Regions from separate parts of the Psychromonas sp. MME1 genome, predicted to be linked through region 2. Evidence: predicted binding sites of a transcription regulator. Region 2 holds the regulator's gene; the other holds the start of a gene.
The links. Region 2 encodes LexA, which represses DNA repair genes until DNA is damaged. Its sites were predicted from a motif close to TACTGTATNNNNATACAGTA; they were not measured.
Positions count from the first base shown of each region.

Region 1: a site for LexA is predicted at 2,661-2,680, ahead of AB2N10_RS05220 (DNA topoisomerase III). Genes of this name have one in related genera too.

Region 1 is NZ_CP160906.1:1,097,140-1,107,466, forward strand. It holds gene AB2N10_RS05210 (methyl-accepting chemotaxis protein) at 1-1,099, shown strand, start outside; gene AB2N10_RS05215 (EAL domain-containing protein) at 1,625-2,368, opposite strand; gene AB2N10_RS05220 (DNA topoisomerase III) at 2,703-4,640, shown strand; gene AB2N10_RS05225 (FadR/GntR family transcriptional regulator) at 4,777-5,499, opposite strand; gene AB2N10_RS05230 (bifunctional 4-hydroxy-2-oxoglutarate aldolase/2-dehydro-3-deoxy-phosphogluconate aldolase) at 5,992-6,615, shown strand; gene AB2N10_RS05235 (antibiotic biosynthesis monooxygenase) at 6,739-7,086, opposite strand; gene AB2N10_RS05240 (NfeD family protein) at 7,120-7,584, opposite strand; gene AB2N10_RS05245 (SPFH domain-containing protein) at 7,581-8,519, opposite strand; gene AB2N10_RS05250 (mechanosensitive ion channel family protein) at 8,927-10,327, shown strand, end outside.
Region 2 is NZ_CP160906.1:3,259,798-3,270,124, forward strand. It holds gene gspF (type II secretion system inner membrane protein GspF) at 1-863, shown strand, start outside; gene gspG (type II secretion system major pseudopilin GspG) at 932-1,363, shown strand; gene gspH (type II secretion system minor pseudopilin GspH) at 1,387-1,983, shown strand; gene gspI (type II secretion system minor pseudopilin GspI) at 1,980-2,342, shown strand; gene gspJ (type II secretion system minor pseudopilin GspJ) at 2,332-2,967, shown strand; gene gspK (type II secretion system minor pseudopilin GspK) at 2,970-3,971, shown strand; gene gspL (type II secretion system protein GspL) at 4,005-5,201, shown strand; gene AB2N10_RS14980 (type II secretion system protein M) at 5,201-5,683, shown strand; gene AB2N10_RS14985 (type II secretion system protein N) at 5,709-6,458, shown strand; gene lexA (transcriptional repressor LexA) at 6,846-7,475, shown strand; gene AB2N10_RS14995 (SCO family protein) at 7,479-8,114, shown strand; gene AB2N10_RS15000 (MATE family efflux transporter) at 8,146-9,489, shown strand; gene AB2N10_RS15005 (GNAT family N-acetyltransferase) at 9,492-9,977, opposite strand; gene metA (homoserine O-succinyltransferase) at 10,111-10,327, shown strand, end outside.

The DNA.
Region 1 (10,327 bases), 1.4 Mb from region 2:
ATTAAGTAGCGTAATTGCGAATAGTCTATTTACGCTTTCTGCGATACAAGCTAATTCGCTGTTGTTGTTAACGTCATTAATTGGCATTGCTTGGTTAAGTTTCGCTGCAATCAAGCCCATCACCAAGCGACTACAACATATGATAGAAGTCATTCAAATGCTCGCAGAAGGGGAGGCTAATTTAAAACAACGTTTTGCGACTGGTGAGCTCAGTGCGGACGAATCAGGCGATTTGGGGCGTTGGATAAACAGTTTTATAGATAACCTCGATAATATGGTTCGTGAGATGATTCACGCTTCGAGTGAAGTTAATGAAGTGAGCGAATCTATGTTACGCCGTTGTAGCCGTGTCGATAGTGCGAGTAAGGCAATGGGCCATTCAATTGGATCGTTGTTGGAGTTATCAAGTGGACAACAGGATGAAATAGCCAATGCGACTATTTCTGCACAAATTATGCAGGAGCTGATGCGTGAAGAGGTGGCTAAATCACAGCAAGAATACGAACAGGCCGTGAGTACGACCGCTAAGATAAAAGAAATTGTATTAGCGTCAGCGCAAAGTGTTAATGATGTTAATGGGCAGATGAAAGAGATTGGTGCCATCGTCGGATTGATAACAGAAATTACCGAACAAACTAATTTACTTGCATTAAATGCTGCGATTGAAGCTGCACGAGCAGGTGAACATGGGCGGGGCTTTTCAGTGGTCGCTGATGAGGTACGTAATCTCGCGACTAAAACATCACAGGCAGCGAACCACATTGGTAATATAACTAAAAAACTAAGCCAGGAATCGGAAATGGCGGTGAAATATATGCAGCAAGGCGTTAAAAATGTAGATAAAGATGATTTTGCCTTAGACTCAGGTGAGCGTAGTTTACAGTTAAAACAAGCAGTTGAAAATATGTTCGAGACGATGAATCAAATTGCCAGTAATAGCCAGCAACATGGTACAACCGCAAAGGAGGCGCAAAACACTACTGCCACAATGGAAATATCATCTCAGCAATTGCTGCGTCGTACCACATTAGTAAAAAATGCCATTTTACGTTTGAACCAGTTAATTGGACGATTTGAGGTGTCAAAACAGGGCGCATAATATTAATCCCTTGCATCTTTTAACCTATTTAGGTGAGCAATAAATGGATGTTAGCATTGCACTGATTGCAGTAACCCGTTGCACAAATTGAACCATTAAGCACCAGGGAAAGCAGTTCACTGCAAGCTAGCATTTATTTAACAAATATGAATGAGTAGATAAAAAAAAGATTTGCTCTGCCTACGGAGTGTTATACCAATAGAAATAAATAGCTGATCTATTTTACTGGTTAAAATAACTTACTTTTTTGTTGTCAGTTTCGCAAAGAGAACAACCATTTTCGTCAACTTACGCCTCAAATTAAGATCACATACTTAATCCGATTGTATTAGCTCAAAATCAGTGCGGTGTTGTAACGCTAAAAGTGAAACCCCATTACCTATTGTGCTGTCTCGCGCCACTATTCGAAATGGCGTTTAACAAAACATTTCGCGTGAAATGGGGTTATTGTTCGTTGGATGGGGCGTTATATTTGTCTTTGTATTTAAACGGCTATGCCAGAGTAATTTAGTGAATGAATATCGTTTACAAAATATCCATCGTTATAAAATTTAGCTCGTGCAGGTGAAAACAGGTACCCCTGTACAAACTGTGCTCCGAACTCACTGCAACATCATACTGTTGCGGCGTTTCTATTCCCTCAAAAATTAGGACGATGCCTCTTTTTTTAGCGAAATTCGCAAAAACTTCAATTAAATCTTGGGTATAGTTGCTAACTAATGAGCGTTGAAATAACGCCATGTCTAGCTTGATGATATCAGGCTCAATTTCAAGCAAACGTTCTATTTGAGAAAAACCAGTACCAAAATCATCGATCGCGACTTGAATGCCCATTTCGCGATAGGAACGAACAAAATGGTTAATGAGATCTTTATCGCCATCATATTCGGTTAATTCTATGATAATCCGACTCGGATCAATACCGCACTCTTTAAGCATACTCAATGTTGGGACTTCATAGCTTTTAAGTTGCAGATGGGGGGCATGTAATGAAAACCATGAAGGTGATATATTTATCGATAAACGTGCATTGCCATCATAGGTTTTAAATTTCTCCAATGCTTTGTTTCTCACTTGTTTATCAAAGCATATTCGTTTATCAATGGGGAGGTTTTCAGATGAAAAAATACTACCAGCTGAAATGTAATTATTCTTATTATTTTTTATCCTTGCAAGGACCTCATTATAGGCGATTAAACCATTTTCAACATTGATGATAGGTTGGAAAAAGGGCTCTAAAATTAGCCCTGTGGTCTTGTTTTTTATCATTTATTGTTCTCAAAGCAGGCTTACCAGTAATACGCAGAGATTGTTCACTCATTGGTTAGGTTGGTAATATTATGCGACAAAATTGTTATGTTTATTCAATACTAGCAAGAATTAAACCAATAATGCTTTTCACTAACTTGTTGATATATATCGTTTAATATGATGCATTTAGGAAGCCAATATTTATTTGCTCAATGTTGGTGCTGAATGATAGCAATGAGGCATTATTATTGTGCTGTTAGCAAATGTGATTAGTGATAGATAAGGAGTTGAAACTAATCGTGTAATTGTGTACTGTTTGTAAATACAGTGCGTATCCGTTTAGTGGTGATTAATGAAGCTTTATATTGCAGAGAAACCGAGCCTTGCAAGAGCGATTGTAGATGCGTTGCCGAAACCTCATCGTAAAACTGAGGGGTGTATTCATGTTGGTAATGGCGATATTGTTAGTTGGTGTATTGGCCATCTATTAACACAGGTTGATCCTGAAGCATATAACGCTGATTTTAAACGATGGAAGTTTGAGCACTTGCCAATAATTCCAGAAAATTGGAAATTAAAATCCGTAACGCGAACAAGCAAACAATTAACACTTTTAAAAAAGCTCATCAAACAAGCGGACCAATTAGTTCATGTTGGCGATCCCGATCGAGAAGGGCAGCTTTTGGTCGATGAAGTGATCCATTTTAGTGGAACCAAAGGGAATAAATTAAAACAAGTTGAGCGTTGTTTAATTAATGATTTAACTATTAATGCAGTGAAACGATCACTACAAAACCTAAGATCAAATCAAGAATTTATTCCTTTATCTACATCCGCCCTGGCAAGGACAAGAGCTGATTGGCTATATGGATTAAACTTAACTCGCGTATATACCTTGCAGGCTCAAAAGTCAGGCTATCAAGGTGTGATTTCAGTTGGGCGAGTACAAACGCCCTTGTTAGGACTTGTTGTGAGGCGCGATAAGGAAATTGAAAACTTCGTGAGTAAACCTTTCTATGAGGTGGAAGCACATTTGATAACCGATCAGCAAAATGGATCAGAGTCCTTCACTGCGAAATGGAAACCGAGTGAGGCTTGTGCCAAATATCAAGATGTAGACGGCCGCGTGATTGTTAAAGGGCTAGCAGATAATGTCGCGCAACGAATATCTAAACAAGATGCCATTGTTAAAAGCTTTATAGCGAAGAATAAAAAACAGATAGCGCCTTTACCTTATAATCTTTCATCATTGCAAATAGATGCAGCTAGGCGTTATAACTATAGTGCTCAGCAAGTTTTAGATGTTTGTCAGGCGTTATATGAACGACACAAACTGATCACTTACCCTCGCTCTGATTCACGTTATCTGCCAAGAAATCACCACAGTCAAGCAAAGGCTGTCGTTCAGGCAATTGCTAAAAACGAACAATCGTTAATAGATGCAGTAAAGGGCGCTGATTTGGCGATTAAAGGGCGAGCTTGGAATGATGCCAAAGTTGATGCCCATCATGCAATTATTCCGACTGACACTAATAAGCCGTTAGGCAGCTTAGATGACATGTCACAGAATATTTATGATTTAATCGCGCGTCAATATTTAGCTCAATTTTACCCCGATTATAGTTATGCCGAGTGCGTCGCGGAAATTGAGATATGTAATGGTTTGTTTGTCAGCAAAGCCAAAGCAAAACTGCGTGACGGGTGGAAGGTGTTATTTAATATTCAAGATAAGGATACGTTTTTACCTAAATTATTAAAAGGGCAGCATTTATTCTGTAATAAGGGGGAAGTCATTGAAAAAAATACCAAACCGCCTTGTTCTTTCAATGATGCAACCCTGCTAGCAGCAATGAGTAATATTTCCCGTTTTGTTAAAAATGATAGTTTAAAGAAAATTCTTAAAGAGACCGATGGCTTAGGCACAGAAGCAACCCGTGCAGGTATTATTGAATTACTATTCAAACGTCAATTTTTAAAACGTAGTGGTAAAATAATTCAAGCAACGGAAGTGGGAATTAAATTAATAGAAAGTTTACCAGAGCAATTAACCTTGCCTGATATGACCGCAGAATGGGAAATGCAACTTAATGCAATTAGCGAGAAGCAACGGACTTATCATAGCTTTATGCAACCTTTACAGGCGCAATTAAATAGTCTCGTTGCCAATGCAATTATGGCTGGCCCACAGGGTTTAGTTAACTTAACAAATGGTGCTGATAATAACCTAAGATATGCTAGAAAAAAGGGGCGGAGGAGAACGGCTAACAAAAAAGTTAAAAAATTTAGCTGAGTATTACCCAACTAAATTAAAAACTGTCCCGAGCTACTTGAGAGTAAACGTCAGTAATAAAAGTCGTATCGACATGCTTGGTAAAAATTTAAGGGTAGTTATCTACATAACGATTTGATGACAAAGCAATGATAAATTATACGACATCTTCATCGATGATACGATGTTTTTCACCCACTAATAGAGCCTGTGAAGCCGTGCGAGCTTGGTCTGTATCGCCAGCCATAATCGCTTCATAAATTGCTCTATGCTCTTCGATGCATACGCCGCCGTCTTTTGATGAGTAGAGGATAAAGCTCATGAAAATAGTGGCTAATACATTGCCGAAAGGCAGATAGAAATCGTTACCAGTGGAAAGGAAAATTAAACGATGGAAATGCATATCCACCTCAGCCCACTTTTTATGATCAAAGTTTTTAGCAACCTCTTCCATCTTTTGAAATGTAGCAGAAAGCTCGATGCGTTGTTCTACTGTGGCGTTTTTCGCTGCTAATGCACAGGCTTCAGGCTCAATAGCTTTACGTAATCCTAGGAATTGACGATAGAAAACGGTTGAGTTTTCGATGCCATCCATCCATTCAAGTAGTTGAGGGTCAAGGAAATTCCAGTTATTTTTTTCAATAACGGTTGTACCAATTTTAGGTTTAGAGCGTAGCAAACCTTTAGATGTCAGTAATTTAATCGCTTCACGTAACGCAGTACGACTAATACCGAATTGTTCACATAAAGCCATCTCATTAGGAATTATTGAGCCTTGTGCTAATTCACCAGACAATATGCTACGTGCAATTGTACGCGCTACTTGCACGTGCAAACTACGTGTTGATCCTGAAATTGTAGTAAAGTTAGAAGAAGACATTTGTTCCCTTAATGTAAATTAGAAAAAGTATAACGGATACCAGAGCAAGAGGTAACGTGAGGTAATTGTTATACACTTTTACCGTGTTTATAAAGCAATTGTTGACTATTATACCAATCGGAGTAAATAGCTGATCTATTTTGCTGGTTAAAATAACTTACTTTATTGTTGTAAGTTTCGTAAAGGGAGCAACGATTAACAAAGCTTACGCCTAAAATTAAGCCATTTTTCCTGCGCAAAATTTAGATCACATACTTAATCCGATTGGTATTATATTAAAATTGCTTAATTAATACAATAATATGATAGTGTGGCACAGTTTGTAGTGTTACGGTTTTTTACAGGATAAATTAGCTAATACCTTGCTGAGTATATCACGGGGATTCAGTAGCTAAATGAGGTAAAACGTCTTGAAGTAATATAGATATAAGAGACAAACGCCTAACAAAATATCTTGAATTAAGACGCCTATAATAACAAGAAGAGGTTAAAATGAGTAAATTAAATCAACAATTAGCAGCACTAAAAATCATTCCTGTGATTGCGATTAATGATGCCGATGATGCAGTTACTTTGGCTAAGGTCCTCATCGAAAATGGTATGCCATGTGCTGAAATAACATTCCGCACACCAGCAGCAGCAGAGGCAATCCGTAATATACGGGAAGCCTATCCAGATATGTTGATTGGCTCTGGTACCATATTAACAACGGCACAAGTAGATCAGTCGATAGCCGCAGGCGTTGATTTTATAGTCAGCCCAGGCTTTAATCCAACAACAGTCAAATACTGTCAACAACGTAATGTACCAATAGTTCCGGGGGTGAACTCTCCAAGTCTAGTCGAACAGGCAATGGAGATGGGATTGCATACATTGAAATTTTTCCCGGCAGAACCCTCAGGTGGTGTTGCAATGCTAAAAGCATTGGCTGCGGTATATCCTGTTAAATTTATGCCTACAGGTGGTGTTACGCAAACCAATATCAACCAATATTTATCAATTTCTGCCGTGCTTGCTTGTGGCGGTACTTGGATGGTGCCAACAGATCTTATTGATAAGAAGCAGTGGGATGAATTAGCTGTATTAGTGAAAGCGGCAGTGGAAAGTGTAAGCTAATGCGAATTGGTATAATGTATGGTCAGCTAGGTTGTACTAATACTAATCTGCATCTAGATGCATCTGATGGATATTTATCACAGATAGGCATTATATTAACTATCTGTGATAAAAATAAACAATTTACAATTGTGGAGCATCGTAGTTATTGGGCTGATCACTATAAACAGAGACATTGTAATCAGCAACTAAGCCGCTATCTGATACACAGTGCGTTTCAAAAAAATCAACGATTTCTTGGCGTTGACAGTGTGCCTCAAAGCTGACTTTATCGCGCCAAATTTCATTAAATACAATAGGAAAACTCTGCCCCTGTGCAAAGTCATTGGGGATATGCCTAGTGACGGTATACTGAATACAGCCATCTTCACGATGGGCGTTAGGTTCGAGTGCCTGTAATACAGTAAAGAGTTCATCAAGTTTTCCCTCTTTAGGTTGAAACATGGCAATACAATAGATTTTTTGCGACATAATATCCTTCATTATTATAATAATTATTAATGGTTATACTTCTTCAACGGGCGCTACGGTTAATAGACCAACTTCCATCGCGATTATCTTAACTTCACTACCCGTGGGTAATGGTTGTTTAGCTTTTACTTGCCAATTAATCCCCGAATAATGATAAGTAATCGTCTGACCTGGTATTAATGGCTGAGTTAAAGCAAAGCGATGACCAATGATGTCATTATTAACCGTTTTTGAGCCAACCTTATTTTGCATTTGTTTCATTGGTTTCCAGCTAAGCAATGCCACGATGGTCGATATGATTGCCGACCATAATAAAGAATTAGGCACCGTATCAGGGATAATGGACATTGCCATTAAAGCACCGGTGACGATGGTGCCGATGCCAATGAAAAAAAGAACAAAGGTTGAAAAACCTAAGACAAGTACTTCAATAGCCAATAAAATAATACCAATAGTGACCAATACCTGTGGTAAATGTGAATAAATATATTCCATCATGCGCCTTTATTTAAGCTATTAATGATAGTCATTGCTTGTGCGACCACCGAAGCGGCATCATTGCCACTATCTGGTAGCAATACAACCGAGGATTCTTTAGCAATTGCGGCTTTCGCTTCAATTGCTTTGGTCGCTAAATCCAGTTGAATGGCTTTTTGTCCTTCGGTGGTATTGGCAGCTTCACCAACTTTACGCAATGCTTCGGCTTGAGCCTCTGCAACAGCAATAATGGCTTGTGCTTCACCCTGTGCTTTTAGCACCTGCTCTTCTTTTTCGGCTTCAGCATTTAGCACCACTGAACGTTTCTGACCTTCAGCAACGTTAATAGCTGCTTGTCTATCACCTTCTGATTCTAAGATTTGTGCTCGTTTAATACGTTCTGCTTTCATTTGTGTTTCCATCGCTTCCATAACGGTTTGCGGTGGAACAATATCTTTTATCTCATAACGTAGTACCTGAATTCCCCAAGGGCCAGAGGCATCATTAATCGCTGCAACGATATTAACATTGAGGACATCCCGTTCTTCAAAGGTTTTATCAAGTTCCATTTTTCCAAGTTCAGAACGCATCGTTGTCTGGGCTAATTGAGTAACCGCAAAGACATAATCATCAACACCATAACTCGCTTTATAGGGATCTAACACTCTGAAATAGAGAACACCATCAACACTTAATGAAATATTGTCTCTGGTGATGGCACTTTGGCTAGGTACATCGACGGCCTGCTCTTTCAAAGAACGATCAGAACCAATATGGTCAATAAATGGAATAATAAAATTTAATCCTGCTTCTCGGGTTGATTGATATTTACCAAAACGTTCAATTAAAAATGCTCTGTTTTGTGGTACAAAAATAATTGATGATTTGAGGATCACAATAACTAACACAAGGATTACAACTTCTACTCTGAATAAATATTGAAATAAAATGTCCATATTAAGTTCCGCTAGTAACAAGAAAGGGTTCTATGATAATAACGGGTTGTATGGGTAAAGGAAAACACAAAACGTGAGTTAGCGCAAAAATCATTGTTAAAGTGTATATTGACGTCTCATAGCTTATATAACAAATAATGGATATGATTATAGTTAAAAGAAATATCTTTTGGTACAGAGACTGTTTAACTCTAGACTCGTAACATTCTGATTATTTGATAATAATTAAAAGTTATGGGGTGCTTGACAGCTTACATTTGTATTTTTCAGCTATGATTATGTTTAAGTGTTAGTAATATATAAATGGAGTTAATTATATCATGCTAAACAGTTCCAATTGCGTCGTAACTTGTTTGCCCAATAGGCTGCAAAAATTCGTTTTGTTCTGCCTATTTTTGCCCATACTAATGGTTACATCTTCCTTTGTATATCCTGCTAGCGAAACCTCGACAGATGAAGAAAATTTGCACAGTTTGCATGATGATATCGATATTTTTCCAAACATCTCAGAAATCATTCCAACTTCCGTTAATTTGACGACTAACTTATCTGTTCAAACTTCATATTTTAATAAAAGAGAATACGATGATAGCGAGTTTACTTTCATAAAAATGAAGTATAAAGATATTGCAGGTAAGGTTGATAAGGTTTATAAGCAATTTAATTCATTAAAAAAAATTGATGAGAATAATTATCTAAAATATTTTGTATTAAAACAGTCATTAATTGATGAAATTGAGACCCTAAAAGAATTAAGTAAACCCTTAGCAAAATCGATACAACTTCTCGATAGTTGGAATGAAAATTGGTTGAAAGAGGGCGTACGTTGGCAACGCTGGCAGGAATATTACAGCCATCAAAACCCATCATCACAACTAACTACTCTCTTTAATTTAGCACTTGGCACCATTCATGATGGAAAACAACAAGTGATTCAACATATCGATCCTCTACTGTCATTACAAGTCGAAGGGGCTGCTATTCAAACAAAAATTAACATAATAACTCAAGAGATAACTTATCTTATTAAAGAGCTTCGAGTCGAGTCGTTATTTGATCAATCACCGCCATTTTATTCCCCCGTATATGTAGACCAATTCAAAACAGAAATGCTAGATAGCACATGGCAAGGGGTGAGCTTATCAACTTGGTTTAATATGCCATTTTTAGCAAGGCATGGTATTGCCTATTCAATTTTATCTATACTATTTGTCATTTGTGCCGTTATTATCAGAAATAATAGAGCAAATCTACTTGAGTCAAAAGAGTGGACATTTTTGGCCAAACGTCCTATCGCCAGTATCTTTTTTATTGGCAGTTTACTCAGTGGAATCCAACTTGAACTGTGGGAAGTGCCTAAAACAGTGGCACTAATTAATTCGATTGTTGGCGGAATAGCTTGTGCTAGGTTATTAGATTATATATTAAGTGAGCGTTGGTTAAAGCAAGCTGTATATAGTGTCATGATTGTCTATCCACTCACGGTGTTATTGATTGCAGCCGGTACACCTCCTCCAATTTTTAGGTTATATGTATTTATGGCTTCTATATTAGGATTGATTTTCTGTATACGTTGGAATAAAAAAAACTACAATAACCATCTCAATGGTAATGATAACGTCATATCGGCTGCTTTATATAATAAAATACTTCATTTCATGTCATTGTTGTTTTTACTCATTATCATTATCGAGTTTTTTGGCCAAGATGGCATTGCTACCTATTTGTTTAAATCGACTATTATCACGATGGCCATCATTGTGCCTATGCTGCTTTTTTTCTTTATTATACGTGGTGCAATGAAGTGG
Region 2 (10,327 bases):
ATAGTATGCGCGCTTTTCCGCTTATTTTTGATGATTTATTTTGTGCTATGGTTGCCGCTGGCGAAAAATCGGGGCACCTTGATAAGGTCTTAGAGCGTTTGGCGGATTACGCCGAGCAACGCCAAGAGATGAAAAGCAAAATGATGCAGGCTTTAATTTATCCTACAGTATTAACCTTAGTGGCCATTTCAGTAGTGGCTATTTTGCTAACCTCCGTGGTACCTCAAGTTGTCGGACAGTTTGAACATATGGGCGCGGATTTACCGGCTTCTACACGATTTTTAATCGCCAGTAGCGATTTATTAAGTGCCTATGGCCTCTATTTGGTGTTATTTATTATTGTGGCTCTGTTTGCCTTTAAGCAATGGTTAAAGAAACCCGCTAATCAACTTCTATTTGATAAGAAACTGCTTACCATTCCTGTTATTGGAAATGTTGCCAATGAACTCAATACAGCCCGCTTTGCGCGCACTTTGAGTATTTTAAATAGCAGTGCTGTACCGCTTCTTGAAGCATTAACCATTGCCGGACAGGTATTAAGTAACCTTTATATTCGCCAACAAGTCGGTGAAGCAAGTGAACGAGTGCGAGAGGGGGTTAGTCTTGGGCGGGCATTAGAAAGTACTAAGCTATTCCCTCCGATGATGTTACATATGATAAGCAGTGGCGAACGTAGTGGGGAATTGGGTAATATGCTGGAACGCTCAGCGGATAACCAAGATAAACAGTTCTCGGCACAGGTAACCATTGCATTAGGGGTGTTTGAACCCGCATTAGTTATCTCAATGGCAGGCGTTGTTTTGTTTATTGTTGCCGCTATTTTACAACCTATTTTAGAGCTTAATAATATCGTTGCTGGTTAACATCAAGGTGATATGCTTAAGTGTCTCAAACAAGAAAAATTTATAATTAGAAACTTAAGGGGAATATAATGAAAAGTTCACTGCAAAAAGGTTTTACCTTACTAGAAATCATGGTGGTAATTGTTATTTTAGGTGTATTAGCTTCAATGGTTGTGCCGAACTTAATGGGCAATAAAGATAAAGCTGATCGCCAAAAAGTAATCTCAGATGTTATTGCTTTAGAGAACGCCTTGGATATGTATCGATTAGATAACAGTGTTTATCCAACGACAGAGCAAGGGTTAGAAGCATTGCGAGAAAAACCAACTAGTTCTCCTGAGCCACGTAACTATCGTGAAGATGGTTATATCAAACGTTTACCACAGGATCCATGGGGTAATGATTACATCTTAAATAGCCCTGGTGAAAACGGTAAAATTGATATTTTATCCGTTGGGCCTGATGGTGAAGAGGGGACTGATGATGATATTGGTAACTGGAATCTTGATGGTAAAGAATAGACTGTAACTCAGTGTTTATTGGTGTGAATAAGAAGAATAACCAGCAAGGCTTCACGTTACTCGAAGTGATGCTGGTTTTATTACTAATGGGAATGATATCGGTTGGCGTTGTCATGACCATACCGAGTAATTTAACTTCAGAACAGAGCGTCCAATGGCAAGCACAACGTTTTAGTACCCTATTACAGTTTGCTGAAGATGAAGCGATGATTTCCGGTGTCGAATTGGGTTTGTTGTTTACGGATAATAATCGCTATCAATTTGCTTTCTATGATTATCAAAGCAAAAAGTGGTTACCGATTGTAAGTAAACAGATCCAGAGCATTTTTTCTCTGCCTGAATCGATAGAGATTGAGTATGCCTTATCGGGATCCGTTTGGGATGAAGTGGAAACGCAAGATAACGATGATTTTATAGACGATACATATCTAGTCGATGTTGATATAGGAGAGCCGAGCGTCGTTTCCTTGAATCCTCAGGTTTATGTTATGTCTAGTGGTGAGGTTACCCCCTTTACATTGACTTTTTCTGCCTACGATGGAGAGCATAAAAAAGAGACGTTAACTGTTTCAGTTAGCATGAGTGGTGCGATTACTTTTTCCGAGTTAGTCAAGCCATGAAAAAAGTAAATCGAGGAATGACCTTACTAGAAGTGATGCTCGCCCTAGTGATTTTGGCAACGGCAGGTTTAGCGGTGATGAAATCGGCTTCGGAATCATTAAATAACCAAGCCTATCTTCAGGATAAAACCTTTGCACTGTGGGCTGCAAGCAACTATTTAGTCGAGCTTAAATTACAAAAAAAATGGCCCTCAAGTAGTTGGCAATCCGATACGCAAGAGCTTGCCGATTGCACTTGGTATATCCGTTATCAGGGTGTACAAACTGGTGATAGCAATTTTATTGCTTTAGATATCGAGGCGAGTGAAAAATTAGATGGCCCCGTATTAGCAGATATTAGGACTTACCTTGCAAAATAAGCGACATATTTTATCTCGCAGAGTAAATCAAGGCTTTACATTACTCGAGGTCTTAATTGCTATTGCCATTTTTGCACTGTTAAGTCTAACCGCATACCAAGTGCTGAAAGGCGTGATTGAAAGCGGACAAATTAGCAAAGAACACAGCGATTCATTAACACAATTGCAACGGGCAATGTTAATTATTGAGCAGGATTTTAGTCAGATAGTGGCTCGCACTTCCCGAGATGATGGAAATATAGAGGAGACGTTATATGTCATTCGAGCTGCTAAATCGTTATTTGAATCCGATGATCAAGGTATCGAATTCAATCGTTTAGGGTGGCAGAATCCGCTGGGGTTATTGCCCCGTTCAAATATTTTACGCGTACGCTATCGCTTGCAAGAGGGGCAATTACAACGTTTATACTTTCTTCATCCCGATATCGTTGCAGGACAGGAGCCGGAAGTACAAGTTTTATTAGAGGATATTGAAACACTTAGCTTTCGTTTTTGGCTCTCTGGTTGGCAAAACAGTTGGAATGATAGTAAGAAGCTACCCCAAGGGATCGAAATTAGCTTTACTAGCAAGCATTACGGGGAACTTCACCGAACATTTATTATCGCAGCTGGGGAGGTGTTGTGATCATGACGGCTGTTGGTAAGGGAAAGCAAAATGGCATTGCGTTGATTACCGTCTTGTTGATTTTAGCGATAATGGTGACCATCGCAGCAACAATGACAGGTCGCTTAACATTAAGTTTGAAACGCACCGAAGGGCTCGCTTTTTCACAAAAAGCCTACTGGTATGGGCAATCCGCCATTAGCTTAGGGACGATGATTTTAAATCAAGATATTGGTGACAGTGACGTTATTAGTCTCGATCAAATTTGGGCGACGCCCGGTATGATATTTCCACTTGAAAACGGTAATTTTGCTGGAGAAATTAAAGATTTACGTAGCTGTTTCAATATTAATTCACTTGCAGAACAGGATAAAAACAACATCACTGCTTTAGGAGTGCGCCAGTTTCAATCATTATTAGAGGCGATTGGCTTAAATGATTATAGTGCCGAGATGATAGCTCAATCAACACGTGATTGGATTGATAGTGATGATCAAGCGAGTGCTTTACAGGGGGCGGAGGATAGTCATTATCAAGGACTTGCCGTTCCACTTTTGGCGGCTAATAATTTTATGGTCGACCTTACTGAGCTTCGCTCTGTACAGGGGGTGAGTAAAAATATCTATGAAAAAATTGCACCTTATTTATGCGCAATTCCAGCAAATGAACAAAATATAAATGTGAATACGGTTAGTCTTGACCATCCTGAAATTTTATATGCGCTATTTAAACCAGATCATGATTTTACCATTTCTGATTTTAAGCAGCTCTTAGAAGATAGACCAATCAGTGGCTGGAATAATATTAGTGATTTTTTCGCGATGGATCTATTTAATGGGGTTGCCATCTCTGAAAAACAAAAAGGTCAACTTTCAGTTTCCAGTGATTTTTTTCAACTGAATGGGGTGGTTGAATATGAAGAGCGACTTTTGGCGATTAAAATTTTATTTCAGATGAAAGATAAAAAAGCAAACGTGATCCGTTACCAGTCCGGCGGCTTTAGTGGGGGTAATATTAGTGATTAAGGCAAGTGTAATTAAAAGAGATGGAGATTGTCAGTGACGGAACGATTAATTATTCGCTTAGCAAGTACAGCTTCGCAAAAAAATCATTGGCTAATATGGTCTGACAGTGAAAATGAGATTATTGCCTCTGGGCAAGTCGACACCGCTAAGCAGCTAGATTTATTAACGGAGAAAGCACAACAGCGCAAAGTTATCTGTTTATTACCAAGCGTTGATGTGTATATCAAGGACATTAAGATTAATGGTACTTTTAATCGTCAAATGCAGCAGGCGTTGCCCTATATTGTTGAAGAAGAATTGGCGACAGATGTTGAGCGTTTGCATTTTTCCGTGCTCGCGAAGCAAACGGATTTAGTCACCGTTGCTATCTGTAATAAACGCAAAATAGAGGATTGGTTAAGTTGGTTATCCGCCGCGCAAATTAATTGCCAACAATTTATTCCTGAGGGGTTAGCATTGCCGATTGGTAATGACCAAACATGGCAAGCGCTGCAATTAGATGATCAATGGTTAATACGAGAGGACCCATATCACGCATGGGCTTGTGACAGCAGTATGCTTGAGATCCTTTTAGAGAGTAAATGCCAAGCAGCAAGTCAACAAATTACCAGTTATAGCCCTCGACCTGAAATAACATTAGCAGAGTGGCTTGAGGCTCCGCCGATGTTACCCATGGAACTGCTTGTAAATGGAACTTTAAACAATAAGATTAATTTGCTCAGTGGGGAATTCTCACCTAAAAAGCCACCGAATAAACATTTAAAAAAATGGCGAATAGCAGCCATTATGGCAGGATTTTTATTTGTCTTGGTGGCGACGAATCGTTATTTGCACTATCTACACATAGAAAAACAGATACAAAATGTGAAGCAGCAGGTTGAAGTGGTCTACCAAAAAGCATTCCCTTTACAAAATAAATTGCAATATACCCGTATCAAGAAAAAAATTAAGAGCATGCTTAATGAAACTCAGGGTGGCAGTGACGATTCTCAATTCTTACTCATGCTTAATGAATTGGTGCCAGCATTTGCTGCAAATTCAGAGCTTCAAACCAATAGTTTGAAGTTTGATGCGAGTAAAAATGAGCTTCATTTACAAATATCAGCGAATAATTTCCAAGCATTCGAAAAATTTAGTAACTCATTGCCGAAACATTTTGATGTTCAGCAGGGCGCATTAAATAGTAGCAAAGATCGTGTTAGCGGTTTGCTGACCATAAGGAAAAAATAATGTTAGAAAGATTTCAAGCATGGTGGCAGAGCATTTCTCAACGCGAACAACAATTATCATTGTTAAGTGCCGTGTTTTTACTCGTTGCCATGGTCTATTGGGGCGGGTGGCAGCCATTAAATAAACAATTAGATGAAAGTGAAATGCAGTTGCAGCGTACCCAGCAGACACTACGTTGGGTGGAAGACAAGTCCTCGGAATTAGTGCAAGCAGGGATGGGTGAAAGCAGTAAGCCCCTGCGTAAAGCAAGTTTAAGCAATGTGCTTAATGTGAGCGCTAAGCAATATGGCATTGAATTTTCGCGTATAGTAAATAAAAAGGATGAAGTCGAAGTGTGGATTGATGATGTAGCATTTGATCGCTTCATTGCTTGGCTAACTGAGTTAAATAACCGCTATGGGGTAGTCGTTATGAAAAGCGATGTCACCAGTTTGGATGATTCAGGTAAAGTTAAAATCAACCGTTTATTAGTAAGTTATTAGGGCAAGCAAAGAGACGTTTCCATCTATGAAAATTAAACTTATTTTATTATTTATTTTTTTCTATGTACTTTCCCTATTGCTAACTCTCCCAGCGGCAACGGTTGCGAATTTTATTCCGACCAATGCAAACGTGACGGTTGATAATGCACAGGGGGCGATTTGGCATGGTAAAGCGAAGCAAATTTTAGTACAAAAAAAATATAAGCTAGAAAATGTAAAATGGCAGTTTGACTGGGCTGCGTTACTTAAACTGCAGGTGAAAGTCGCGCTACAATTTTATAACCCAAATGGTGTCTCTGGCGAGGGAATGATTGGTTGGGGTGTTGGTGGATTGTTTGCTGAAAATCTAATGGTAGATTTAACCGCCCCTGAATTGCTTTCATATATCTCCTTACCTGTTCCAGTGGATATTAATGGTTCGATCTCTTTATTGATTAATCATGCCACACAAGGTAATGCCTATTGTGAGCAACTTGATGGCTATCTGATTTGGCGAGATGCCAATATAATTAGCAAGGCAGGCAATGTTGATCTGCAAACGGTAGATGTCAATTTAAGCTGTGTTGATGGCAATATTAATGCAGATTTAAAACAACTGTCAAAACAGATGAATAGCTCGCTGAACTTTTTATTACAGGAGGGGAACGCTTACCATTTGCAAGGTTCAATAAAAGAGTCACCATCCGTTGCCCCTGCTATTAAAAATGCTTTATCTTGGCTTGGCGGTAAAAATAGTGAAGGTGCAACCATTATTAACTTTAAGGGCAAGTTGTAATACCAATTCGGATAATACTATGGTCATAGCTTGTTGAGGAAAAATGATGGAGAACAAGGCGCATGATTGAGTAATAGCGCGCTATTACGATTGAATGCAACGCTGTTATCTATTATTTTACTGGTTAAAATAACTTACTTTTTTGTTGTAAGTTTCGCAAAGGTAACAACCATTTGCGTCAACTTTCGCCTCAAATTAAGCCATTTTTCTGCGCAAAATTTAGATAACATATTTAATCCGATTGGTATAAATTATTTTTGCATGAAAAATAATGAGACTTCAATTGTATGCCTCGCATCTCGCTACGCTTGTTCTTATTGACTTTGCTTCTTGAAGTATCATGGGTATAGATATACACTGTTATTATTTACAGTTCATAGGTGATTTATGAAAGAGCTAACTAAACGTCAGAGCGAAGTTTTGGCGGTTATTAAAGATTGTATCAATAAAACGGGTATGCCTCCGACGCGTGTTGAATTAGCTAAAATGCTGGGATTTCGCAGTGCAAATGCCGCAGAAGAGCATCTCAAAGCCCTCGCTCGTAAAGGGGCTATTGAAATATTATCGGGAACTTCTCGGGGTATTCGCATTTTAGGCGAAGATAAAGCCGACCCCACCGAGTACGAACAGGGATTACCTTTAATCGGTCTAGTTGCCGCGGGTGAACCTATTCTTGCACAGGAGCACGTTGAAGCGCATTACAATGTAGATCCTTCTTTGTTTCATCCTCAGGCCAATTTCCTGTTGCGGGTACAAGGTGAGAGTATGAAAGACATTGGCATTATGGATGGTGATCTACTGGCTGTGCATAAAACGCAAGATATTAAAAATGGCCAAGTCGTCGTTGCCCGGGTGGAAGACGATGTTACTGTAAAGCGTTTTTATCGTGAAGGAGATCAAGTGCTATTAAAAGCGGAAAATAGCTTATTTGATCCCATTAAAGTAGATTTACAATATCAGCCGTTTGCAATCGAAGGTATCGCTGTAGGCGTGATCCGTAATAGTGACTGGATGTAGAAAATGAAATTAGGGATGATTTTTTTTGTAGCGGTTTTGTTGATTGCTAGCTGTATTGCTGGTGGTCTTCAAAGTTATTTAATAACGACATCTAATGCAGATGTTGAGTTGCAGGAAAAAGGAAAACGAGTTCCTCCCTTTTCATTTACTGCTTCATCGGGTGGATTTTTTTCTAATAACGAGTTAGCGGATAAATGGACGCTTTTTTTTATCGGTTATACTTTTTGTCCCGACATTTGTCCGACAACATTAGCAGACCTCGATCGTATCTATCCTAAATTGGTCGAAGCGCAAGGTAGTCAGACTCAAATTGTTTTTATTTCCGTTGATCCCAATCGCGATAAAGCGGCCCACCTCGCTGATTATATTCATTATTTTAATCCGAACTTTATCGCATTAAGTAGCACTCATGAACAACTTATCCCCTTTACACAAGCGCTTGGTTTAGTCTATAGCATAGTTGATGAAGGATATGAAGGTCCCTTTTATTTGATTGACCATAGTGCTTCTTTGGTACTTATTAACCCCAATGGCGAGCATCATGCGACCTTTAAGGCGGGGGTGAATGAGCAAGGGATTGCGCACGTTGATATGGATGCAATGGTTGACCATATTCATCGCTTTCAGCAACAGTGGTAGTCACCTTTTTACATAACGAATAACAAAGTAAATGTCTTTATTTGATTTTTCGATACATAAAAAAATATTCGCTATCGCTCTGCCGATGATGCTTTCAAATATTAGTGTGCCACTGCTTGGACTGGTGGATACTATGGTTATAGGGCATCTGCCTGAATCATATTATTTGGCGGGGGTTGCTGTCGGCTCCATGATTGTTACGCTGCTGTTTTGGATATTAGTATTTTTACGAATGTCGACGACAGGTTTAGTTGCACAGGCCTATGGGGCAAATGATTTTTCACTTATTTTACGTTTATTAATGCAATCAATAGCCATCGCATTACTATTAGCGATGGTAATTCTATTATTACAGTTTCCCATTGCTGAACTTGCTTTTTATTTTGTTGATGGCAGTGAGCAAGTGCTGCGCTATGCGCGCCAATATTTTGATATCCGAGTTTGGAGTGCGCCTGCGGCATTAGTTAATATGGTGCTATTGGGGTGGTTATTAGGCATGCAGAATGCGAAAGTCCCCATGTTTTTATTGATTGTTACCAACCTGGTTAATATGCTGCTAAGTGTCTTATTCGTTGTCGTTTTTAAATGGCAAGTCGCAGGGGTTGCCTGGGCATCATTAAGTGCTGATTATATCGCCTTAATGTGTGGTTGTTATTTTGTTTTTAAGCGACTTAGACCGCACTACCAAAAGGGAGATCTTACAAAATCCTACCATCTATTAATGCAATTCACCTCCTTAAAACGCTTTATCACATTAAACATGGATATATTTATTCGCACACTATGTTTGCAGATAACCTTTGCCTTTATGACGATGCAAGGGGTGAAGTTAGGTGATGATATTGTCTCTGCGAATGCTGTTTTAATGCAATTTTTACTAATCATCTCATTTTCTATGGATGGCTTGGCCTATGCCGTAGAGGCATTGATAGGCAAAAGTATTGGTCAGCGTAATTTATCGTCATTAAAACAGAGTATCAATGCGACCTTATTTTGGGCCTTTCTATTTTGTCTCATTCAATTTGTTGCTTTTTATAGCTATGGTGATTGGATTATTGCGCAAATAACATCCATTAAACATGTGCAAGATGAAGCAAATCACTACTTGCCATGGTTGATTATTGTTCCAATAACGGCGATGTTAGGATTTGTTTTTGATGGTGTCTTCATCGGTATGACACGCGCTAAAGAGATGCGCAATAGCATGATATTTTCCTTGGTCGTAGTATATTTCCCCTTTTGGTTGCTTTTTTCAGGGCAAGGTAATCACGCGCTTTGGATCGCGATGAATGCTTTTATGTTATCGCGAGGGGTAAGCTTGTTGTGGATATATAGACGTATTGATAGGCAGGGAAGGCTTTTGCTTCCCACCTAAATTTATTTGTTGAGAGATTTAGTCCAAAAAATAGCACTTCCATAAGCGGGATCTAATTGATAACCTGAAAAGCCTTGTTTTTCATAGGCTTTCTTTGCTATCTCGTTTCCTTCTAGTACTTCTAAAGTAATTTTGCAGCAATCTCGAGAATGGGCAATGCGCTCTATTTCAGAAAAAAGCAGTGAGGTTAACCCTTGACCGCGAAAATCATTATGCACTACGACATCATGGATATTAAATAGCGGTTTGCAGGCAAATGTTGAAAATCCTTCGATAGCTGTTAATAGTGCCGCGGGCGTTTTATCCTTAAAGACTAAAACAATAAAAATATCAGACCGTTTTAATAGTGCAGCAACCAGATTCTGTTTGGCAAAATCAGATAAATCTTCACCGCCACCCATAGGATCAGAGGCATAGTGAGACATCAGTGTTAAATAAGCTTGTGCATGGTCAGCATTGCTCAAATCAGCTTGCATAGTGGTAAACATTGACAATCCTTTACTAATAAATAGGTTAAATAGTTTTTCATAATATCATTAAATTTAAAGCTTTGTTGTATTGGTCATATTGAGTTAGACTTCTAGATGTCTAAAACTATTACATCTATTCTGTGGAGGTTATATGCCTATTCGTATTCCTGATGATCTGCCTGCGGCGGGCATTTTAAAGTCTGAAAATATTTTTACTATGTCTGAATCACGTGCAAGTCACCAGAATATTCGTCCATTGCGTGTGCTGATTTTAAATTTGATGCCAAAGAAAATTGAAACCGAAACACAGTTGATGCGTTTGCTCTCGAACACACCATTACAGGTTAATATCGAGCTTATTCGTGTCG